2 regions of the Delftia sp. WY8 genome follow, and region 2 is predicted to be linked to the other one. Evidence: riboswitches for the same ligand, from Rfam matches in the RefSeq annotation. Region 2 holds a riboswitch; the other holds the start of a gene.
What was found. A riboswitch is a leader RNA that binds a small molecule or an ion and turns the genes downstream of it on or off. The one in region 2 is predicted to bind cobalamin.
Positions count from the first base shown of each region.

Region 1: it holds a riboswitch for cobalamin, as region 2 does, so the genes downstream of both, G4D77_RS21010 (TonB-dependent receptor) here and G4D77_RS30685 (TonB-dependent receptor) in region 2, are expected to answer to the same signal.

Region 1 is NZ_CP049795.1:4,553,947-4,558,721, forward strand. It holds gene G4D77_RS20995 (helix-turn-helix transcriptional regulator) at 1-320, opposite strand, end outside; gene G4D77_RS21000 (YbaK/prolyl-tRNA synthetase associated domain-containing protein) at 402-893, shown strand; gene G4D77_RS21005 (CHAD domain-containing protein) at 963-1,844, shown strand; cobalamin riboswitch at 1,883-2,166, shown strand; gene G4D77_RS21010 (TonB-dependent receptor) at 2,296-4,527, shown strand; gene G4D77_RS21015 (ABC transporter substrate-binding protein) at 4,538-4,775, shown strand, end outside.
Region 2 is NZ_CP049795.1:6,704,869-6,709,643, reverse strand. It holds gene G4D77_RS30690 (ABC transporter substrate-binding protein) at 1-71, opposite strand, end outside; gene G4D77_RS30685 (TonB-dependent receptor) at 71-2,197, opposite strand; cobalamin riboswitch at 2,319-2,637, opposite strand; gene G4D77_RS30680 (2OG-Fe(II) oxygenase) at 2,650-3,324, opposite strand; gene alkB (DNA oxidative demethylase AlkB) at 3,339-3,989, opposite strand; gene G4D77_RS30670 (2OG-Fe(II) oxygenase) at 4,017-4,748, opposite strand.

The DNA.
Region 1 (4,775 bases), 2.2 Mb from region 2:
GCGGCGATGTAGCGGCCCTCGGAGTCGCGGATGCCGATGGACGTGCTCTTGGCCTGGCGGCCATCGGCGAACTGGTTGGGGTAGTTGGCGATGACCTGCTCGTAGCCGGGGTCCTGGATGCGGGCCAGGCCCAGCTCCGTCGCGCCCTGGCCGACATCGCGGCCCGAGAGATTGTTGTGGATGGCCAGCACCGCATGGGACGGGTCGAGCAGGTCATGCACCACCACCTCGCAGAACGGGGCAAGGGTCTGGCCCAGGCCTTCGGCGATCTTGGCCACCTGTTCCAGCAGTTGGCGCTGCTCGGGAGTGCGTTGTGTCATATTGGACATTTTGTTTTGAATTGGACAAAATGTCAAAACTCAGGCGACCTGCCTTCTTGTCCGTTTCTTGTGCTCCCTGCCATGTTCGACACCCTTGTTCACCTGCTGCAATCCCAGGACGCGCGCTTTCGCGTGATCGAGCACCCTGCCGAGGGCCGCTCCGACCTCGTCGCCGAAATCCGGGGCACGGCACCCGGCCAGGGTGCCAAGGCCATGCTCTGCAAGAGCCGCGATGCGTCCGGTGCGGGCGATCCCCAGCTGTTCCTGGCCGTGCTGCCCGGCGACCGTAAGCTGGACTTCAAGCGCCTGGCCCAGGCCGTGGGCGTGCGCAAGGCCACGCTGGCCTCGCCAGAGGAGGCCCAGGCCGCCACCGGCTGCGTGATGGGATCGGTGCCGCCGTTCTCCTTCAACCCGCAGGTGCGCCTGGTGGTGGACCCGGCACTGGTGGAGCGCTTTGCCGAGATCGCCTTCAATGCGGGCCGGCTGGACCGCTCCATCGTGCTGGACTCGGCCGACTATGTGCGCATTGCCCGGCCCGCGCTGCACAGCCTGAGCGGGGAGGGCGCCGATTGACCATGGATTGACCCTGGCGCGGGGCTGCGCCCACAATCGTCGGCAACGTCCACATCTCCTTGCCTGACCATGTCCACCCCTGCGAAGCAGCACCCTGACCGGCCCGATGCGGCCGGCTTTGTGCGTGCGGCGCTGGCTGCTGCCCTGGCCCAGGTGCAGTCGCATCTGGCGGTCTTGGAGGGCGGTGGCAGCGATGCCGAGACCATTCACCAGCTGCGCGTGGCCCTGCGGCGCCTGCGCACCGTGCTGCGTGAGTGCGCGGGGCTGGCGCCCGGCATGCGCGCCGAATGGGATGACCCCCTGGCCCAGGCCTTTGCGCAGTTGGGCACGCTGCGCGATGCCGATACGCTGGCCGATGTGGTGCGCCCGCTGCTGCAGGCCGCCCATGCGCCCCTGTGCGACTGGCAGGCGCCGCAGGCCGTGCAGGCGGATGCAGCCGCTGCCGTGCGCGAGCCGCCGTTCCTGCACGCGCTGGCCGAGATCCAGGCGCTGGCGCAGGCGCCGCAGGCAGAGCCATCGGCCCGTTTTGCCCACCTGTCCGCCGCAGGCACGCGCAAGTACCTGGCACGGCGGCTGGCGCGCCTGCACCGCCAGGTGCTGCGCGACGGCCGGCACTTCGACCGCCTGCCGCTGTCGCAGCAGCACCGCGTGCGCAAGCGGCTCAAGCGCCTGCGCTATCTGGCGGACTTTGCACGGGAATTCGCGCCCGGAATGTGGCCCGGCAAAAAGGGCCGGCGCTTTGCCGAGGCGCTGGTGCCCGCCCAGGACGCGCTGGGCCTGCACAACGACATGGCCGTGGCGGCCGAGCATTTCCATGCCGAGGCCGCGCGCGACCCGCGCGCCTGGTTCGCCGCCGGCTACCTGCAGGCCCGCCTGGCCACCAGCGCGCGCAGCAGCCGCCGCGCGCTGCGGGCGCTGGCCCGGGTGCCGGGCTTCTGGGCTGGGCGATAATCCGCCGCTGGCGCACCGCCGCAGCCCCTGGGCCGTGGCGGTGCGCTGTTGCTGAAGGTGCCTCATGCCGTTCACCGGCCAGGGGTTCAACGGGAAGCAGGTGCGCGATGCCATCGAGGTGGCCGCTCGCAATGCCTGCGCTGCCCCCGCAACGGTCAGCGGAATACAACTCCCCACGCTGGCGCGCCACCCACCGGTTGCGCGCCGCAAGCCACTGTGTCTGGACGGACATGGGAAGGCGGGGATGCCTGCTGCAGCGCGCCCACCCTGCGCGCCGCAGCGTTCCGCAAGCCCGGATACCGGCCTTCTGCATTGCTTTCGGACGCCGCGGGAGTGCGCCTGTCCGGTCCGGCCCCAGCCTGCGCTGGCGTGGCCGGCTCCGGCGTGCGCGCCGTGCGGCGTGGTTCAGACGATAGGCCCCACGGGTGACTGGGGCAGTTGGATTCAACGCATGCGCTTCGCTTCTTTGGCCGCCGATTGTTCCGGCCCCTTTCCCCTTCCTCCCTTCCTGCGCCCGGCCACCGCTGCGGCCGTGCTGGCCTGCTGCGCCGCGGCGGCCGGCGCCGCACAGGAACCGGCGGCCGGCAAAGCCGGTGCATCCGCCGACGATGCGCTGGACGCCGTCTTCGTGACCGCCACGGCGCGGCCCGAGGCGCGCAGCCGCATCGCGAGCACCACGCAGACCATCGACCGCGAGGCCATAGAGCGCTCCAGCGCGCGCTCGGTCACCGACCTGCTGGCCGAGAACGCCGTGGGCTTTCTCAGCGAATGGACGGCGGCCCAGACCTCGATGAACCTGCGCGGCGCCTCCACCGACGGCCAGGGGCGCGACTTCCGCAGCCAGGTGCTGGTGCTGGTCAACGGCCGGCGCGCGGGCACGGCCAACCTGTCCAAGCTCAGCCCCTCGGATGTGGAGCGCATCGAGATCGTGCGCGGCCCGTCCTCGGTGATCTACGGCAGCCAGGCCATGGGCGGGGTGGTCAACATCATCATGAAGACGGGAGCGACGGCGCCTGGCACGCGCGCCCAGGTCCAGGCCGGCTCGTGGGACCTGTGGCGCACCGATGCGCAGACGGCCGGCGCCAATGACCGCTTCGACTGGTACTTCGGCGTGAGCGCAGGCGGGCGCGGCGACTACGAGTCGGGCGACGGCGGCACGCGCATGGAGAACACGGGCTGGAAGCGGCGCGGCGCCAGCGGCGCCCTGGGCTGGCAGCTGCACGAGCTGCACCGCGTGGAGCTGCAGCTGCGCACGGACGGCATCTACAACGCGGGCTTTCGCGGATCGGGCGCCAACATCTACAGCCGCGACAACCGCAGCAACCGCTCGCTGGACCTGACCTACGAAGGCGCACTGCCCGGCCAGCGCCTGAGCTGGACGACCCACCTCTACAGCCTGGTCGATACCGATGAGTTCAACTGGGCATCGCCCGTGATCCGCTCGGGCAACAGCGCCGTGCCCGGCACGGCGCGCGACTACAACCACCGCCAGCTGGACGCCACGGGCCTGCGCTTTCAGCCGCGCCTGCGTGTCAGCCAGACCAATGACCTGCTGATGGGCTTCGACTGGGAGCGCAGCAAGCTGCGCTCCGACCGCCTGCGCGTGGCCATGCCGGGCGGCCCGGCGGGCCAGGTTGCGCCCTATGACAACAACCAGACCGAGCAGGTGCACGCGCTGTACGTCGAGGACGCGCAGACCCTGTTCGACGATCGCCTCACGCTGCGTGCCGGCCTGCGCAAGACCTGGGGCACGACGCGTTTCGACGATACGCCCAATCTCGCCCTGGCCCAGGCCAGCACGCGCGACTACGACAACCACACTTGGTCGGCCGGCGCCACCTGGAAGGCCACGGACCGGCTCACGCTGCGCGCTGCGGCCTCCACGGGTTTCCGCGCTCCCACGGCCACGGAGCTGGCTTCGGACTTCACGGCCGTCGGCGGTGGCCGCACCTTCGGCAACCCCAACCTCAAGCCCGAGACCAGCCGCCAGATCGAGGTCGGCGCCGCGCTGCAGCAGCCCGGCTGGCGCGTGGATGCGGCCCTGTTCCAGAACACCATCAGCGACCGCATCATCACCGTCTCGCGCGGGGCCACGACCAACACCTCGGACTACGCCAACAACGCGGCCGACATCGTGGCGCGCGGCCTGGAAATGCAGGCCGACATGGACCTGGCGCGGGCGCTGAACCTGACGGGCCACCAGCTCAAGGCCTGGGCTGGCGGCTACTACCACTTCAGCATGCGGGACAAGGGATCGCCAGCGTCGGCCAATACCGACAAGGTGCAGCGCATGTACCGCTACGAGGCCTCGGCCGGCGTGCGCTACGGCCAGGGCAGCGGGCGCCTGCAGGGCGACTGGAGCCTGCAGCTGTCCACGCTGCTGCGCGGTCCCATGTGGTACGACACGGAAGAGGCGCTGCTCATCCCGCAGGGCGAGCCCAGCAGCACCTTCATCCACCGCAAGGGCGCCTTCACCATCTGGAACCTGCGTGCCGACTACCGCGTGTCGCGCGGCGTCAAGCTGTTCGCAGCCGTCAACAACCTGTTCGACCTGAACCGCCATCCCATCTTCATCGCGCTGGACCGCGCGCCCTGCATCGCCAACCCGGCGTACCAGAACGGCGGCTGCGGAACGTCGATGGCCGGGCGCGAACTCATGGTCGGCCTGCAAGCAGAGTTTTGAGGACCATGGCATGAGGCAATCCAGCACCACGCGCCGCCAGTTGTTGCGCCAGGGCGCGGCGGCGGCCCTGGGCTGCGGCCTGCCCGCGGCCTGGGCCGACACCGTCGCTGCAGGCGGTCCGGTGGTGCTGCAGGATGCGCTGGGCCGGCGCGTGGAGATTGCCGCGCCGCCGCAGCGCATCGTCTCCATCTTTGCCTCCAACACCGAGCTTGTGGCCGCGCTGGGCCTGCTGGACCGCGTGGTGGGCG
Region 2 (4,775 bases):
GCCAGCAGCAGGGTGGTCGCCAGGGCGCCAGCGCACAGGCCGTGGAGGCTTTTGGAGCGCGCCATGGCCATCAGAACCGGATATGGGCCGCGATCTCGAAGCGGCGGCCTTGCCCGACCAGGAACTGGCTGCCGTAGCTCGATCCCACATAGACCCTGTCGGCCAGGTTGCGGCCGATCAGGCTCAGGGTGGTGCGAGGGTCCACCTGCCAGCTCAGCGCGGCGTCGGCCACGGTGTAGGCGGGCAGGTTCACGGTATTGGCGTTGTTGCCAAAGCGGTCACCCACGTAGCGCAGGCCCAGCGAGGCCTGCCAGGCGCCCACGCGGTAGTGGCCCCAGAGGTTGGCCGAGGTCTTGGCCACGTTCTGCGGGCGGTTGCCGGCGCGGTTGCCGCCGGCCTCGATGAGCTTGTCGAACTGGGCATCCACATAGGACAGATTGCCCTCCACGCGCAGGGCGGGCGTGGCCTGGAAGGTGGCGGTGACCTCGGCCCCGCGCGAGGACTGGCTGCCGCCCTGGATGGAGATGGCCGGCCGGTCGGGGTCGCGCGTGATGATGTTGTCCTTCTTGATGTCGAACACGGCCAGCGTCCACTCGCCGCGCCCGCCGGCCACCTGTTGCTTGATGCCGATCTCGGCCTGGCGGCCCTTGCTCAGCTTGTAAGCCGTGTTGGCCAGGTTCAGCGACACCAAGCTGTTGACGGGATCGTGTCCCGAGCTGATCTGCCCATAGACCTGGGTGTTGCGCGCCAGCTCATAGGTCAGGCCCAGGCGCCAGGAGGTGGCGGCCAGCGTCTTGTTGAAATCCGTGCCGCCCACCAGCGAGTGGCTGGCAAAGCTGTAGACATCGCGGCGCAGTCCGGCCATGGCCAGCCAGCGGTTGCTGATGCGCCAGGCATCCTCCAGGTACAGCGCATGCTGGGTCACGCCGGTTTCGGTCTTGGCCTTGGTGACATCGGGGCTGGCCCAGCTGCCATGCACGGGGTCCCAGGCCGAGACCGTGGACGAGCCGCCGTAGGGCGAGTTGTTGGACAGCCGCAGGTTGATGCGTGCGGCCTCCCATCCCATGGCGATCTTGTGCGATCCCCGGTCCAGGTTCAGGCCCAGGCGATTGCCGGTCTGCTCCAGGTCGTGCAGGATTTCCAGGTAGTCGGAGCGGCCCACGGTCCAGGTGGCGGGGTTGAGCGCGTAGGCCTCGATGTTGCGCCAGTGGCGGTCCGACTGCACGTGGTACAGCTCGTTGCGCACCGTCAGCCAGTCATTGGCCTTCCATTGCACCTTGGCGCGCAGGCGCTCGTCGGCATAGCGCAGCACGCTGTCTTCGGCGTTGTAGTTGCGGTCGCGCAGGGACTCCACCACCTTGCCGTCCAGGCCCGGCGTGCCCCAGTAGCGGCTGGGCTTTTGCACGCTGCGGTCGGCAATCAGGTCGATCTGCAGGTCGCTCGTGGGCTCCAAGCGCAGCGTGCTCATGAACTTGCCGTTGCGCGACTGGTCCAGGTCGCGCTCGCCCGCGCTGCGCGCGGTGTAGCTGTCGATGCGGTAGCTGGCATAGGCGCCCAGGGCGCCGGTCACGCCCAGGCCCAGGCGCAGCGTGTCGTCCGTGCCCGCGCCCAGCAGCACCTCGGCCGAGCTGGTGCGGCTGGGCTGCTTGCGGATGGCGTTGACCGTGGCGCCCATGGTGCCGCTGCCATACATCAGCGAGGCCGGGCCGCGCAGCACGTCGATGCGCTCGTAGCCCCAGCTGTCCCCGGGATAGGCCGTGGTGCCGGCGGCCACGCCCAGCACCATGCCGTCTTCGGCCACGCCCACGGAGTTCACGCCCGCAAAGCCACGGCTGCTGAAGGACAGGCCGCCGTTGCCCGGCGTGCTGCTGGAGGTCAGGCCCACGGTGCGCGTGACGGCGTCCACCAGGGCGTAGTCGCCGCGCTCCTGCATCTGCTCGGCAGAAACACCATCCACGCTGGCAGGCACTTCCTGGTTGGAGACGCCGGTATGGCTGGCCGAGCGCGCAGGCTGGGCCAGTTGCTGGCCGATGCGTTCGGCCTGGCCGGTGACCTGCACTTCGGGCAGGACAGTCTGTGCCTGCACAGGAACGGACAGGAAGGCGCAGGCCAGGGCCAGCGGGCTCAGCCGAAGGCAAAGGGAATCGGCAGCACGGGTGCTGGGAACGCAGGAAAGGGAGGAATGCATTTCGAACATCGGTCTTCGACCGCCTGATGCGAAAGCAAGGCACTGCCGCCTCTCCAGCCAGCGTGCAAGGATAGGGTGCAGGACATTGCCATCCGCACCCCGCAGACAGTCAAGAAAGCGCCCGCTCAGCGGGCGCGAAACGCAGCAGGCCGGTCTCCGGGCTCACAAGCGGCGCAAGGACATGCCTTGCGCCCAGCGCCCCGTCTTCCCAATCCACCCGCGAAAAGCTGCATGTTGCAGACCACGCCATGAACCAGTGACAGCCTGTCATCGCCCCTCCGCAGGGTTGCGGAGACTGGCGGGACAGGCGTGGAGCGCCTTGACTTGTTTACCGTTGCGGGGGCAGCCAAGGCCTGTGCCGGCAGCGCAAAAAGCATTTGCTGGCAGTCACCTTGTTCCCGTTTCATCCCCATGGCTGGCATGTGGACACCTGTTGCACGGATGCCTTTGCAGGCGCGGCATTATAGCCAGCGGCCCGCGTCGGTAGCCTGCGGCGCGTCGTGCAGCAGCAGCTCCACACCCAGCCACTCGCCACGGTGAACGCGGCTGATGGCATGCCGCAGATGCACGCGGTAAAAGCCTGCCGCACCGCGCACCGGGCGCGGCCCCGTGGCGATGATGGCCGCATCCCCCAGGCCCAGCGGCAGCACCATGGGGCGCGATTGCATGCGCGGGCGCTGCTCGGTCATCACGAATTCGCCGCCCTCGAAATCCTGGCCCGGCCGGGACAGCAGCAGCACCAGCTGCAGCGGGAACACCGCCGCACCTTCGCTGTATGAGCGCAGCGGCGCATGGCCCGCCTGCGCCACATGCAGCAGGTGCGACTGCGGATGCATCTGGCCGCGCTGGTGGCCCAGCTGCCCGAAGGCCTCGAACGAGGCGGGCAGGGCAGGCTGCATGTCCATTTGGGCACGCCAGCGATTGGCAATGGCAAGCAGGTGCCGGTACAGCACCGGGCGCCATGTGTAGAGGGAGGGCGGCAGGCCATTGCGCATGGCCGCCTCGCCGGCCAGGGCGCGGCTTTCATCCGCATTCAGCAGCCGTGGCAGCAGGCAATGGCCCTCTGCATCGAGCTGGGTGGCAATGCGGCCCCAGTCCAGCCCAGCGAAGCGATCACTGCTGTTCGGCCCATCCATGTCGAACCCTCCATTCAACCCGCCTTGCGAAACGTGAGATTGATGCGCCGCCCTCCCAGCAGCAGGTGAGGCTGGTCCTTGAGCGGCAACACGCCGTGGTGGCGCAGCCGATCCACGCCGCCCCAGACCACCACGTCGCCATGCTGCAACAACACCCTGGCCGTCTTGTCCGCGCCCGCAAGCCCTCCAAACAGAAATGTGGCCGGCATGCCCAGTGACACCGAGACGATGGGCGCGTCCAGGTCACGCTCGTCGCGGTCCTGGTGCAGGGACAGGCGGCTGCCGGGCAGGTACTGGTTGATCAGGCAGGCATCGGGCGCGAAGCCCTCGAAACCCGCAGCGGCGGCCGCTTCGCCCGCCAGCTGCGCAAACACGGCCGGCATGGCGGGCCAGGACTGGCCGCTGACCGGGTCGATGGCGCTGTAGCGGTAGCCGCGCCGGTCGCTGGTCCAGCCCAGCGCGCCGCAGTTGGTCATGGCCACCGACATGGTGAAGCCGCCCGGCGTGACCAGATGGCGCAGCGGCGCCTGGGCCATGACGCTGTCCACCGCAGCCAGCAGTGGCGCCGCATGGGGCAGGGCATGGCCGCGCAGCACCACGGACTGGGGACCAATGGGTTCGATGCCCATGGGAGGTTCATCGGCAAAAAGATCCAGCGTGCTCATACCGGCCGTCCATCAAAGTGCGTCATATCAGAGTGCGTCATGAAAGATCAGCCCCACGGTATGGTGATGGCCGCTTCGGACGCGGCTGACGCCATGGCGCATGGCCGCGCGGCGGTAGCCTGAGCGCCGCCCCGGCACGGGCCGGTGGCGCACGGCCAGGACCAGCGCATCGCCCTGGTCCAGCGCCATCACATCGGCCCGTTGCCTGTCGCCATCGGCCTGGGTGATGACGAATTCCCCGCCCGCAAAGTCCTGCCCCGGCCGCGACAGCAGCAACACCACCTGCAGCGGAAACACATGCTCTCCATAGACATCCTGGTGCAGGCAGTTGTAGTCGCCCTCGCCGTATTGGAGGATCAGCGGCGTGGGCCGCAACTGGCCGTGCGCGTGGCAGCGCGCCAGGAAGTCCTGCAGCCGGTCCGGATAGCGCACATCCAGCCCCATGCGCTGGTTCCAGCGGTTGGCCACCGGCACCAGGCGGGAATACAGCTGTTCGCGCAGCCGCTGCAGCAGAGGTGGCAAGGGGTAGTCGAAATACCGGTATTCGCCACGCCCGAAACCGTGGCGGGCCATGACGATGCGGGAGCGAAAACCGTCTTCCCTGGTGTAGAGGGCCGCCAGGTCACGGCATTGCTGCGCGTCCAGCAGGCCGGGCAGCCGGGCACAGCCGTGCTCGTCGAGCTGGTGCTCCATCTGCGTCCATTGGCAGGGCGGGGCGGATTCGCAAGCTTCGTTGTCGAAAAGACGGAGGTTGTGCATGGCGGGCGCGGTTGGCGGCATGGGCGC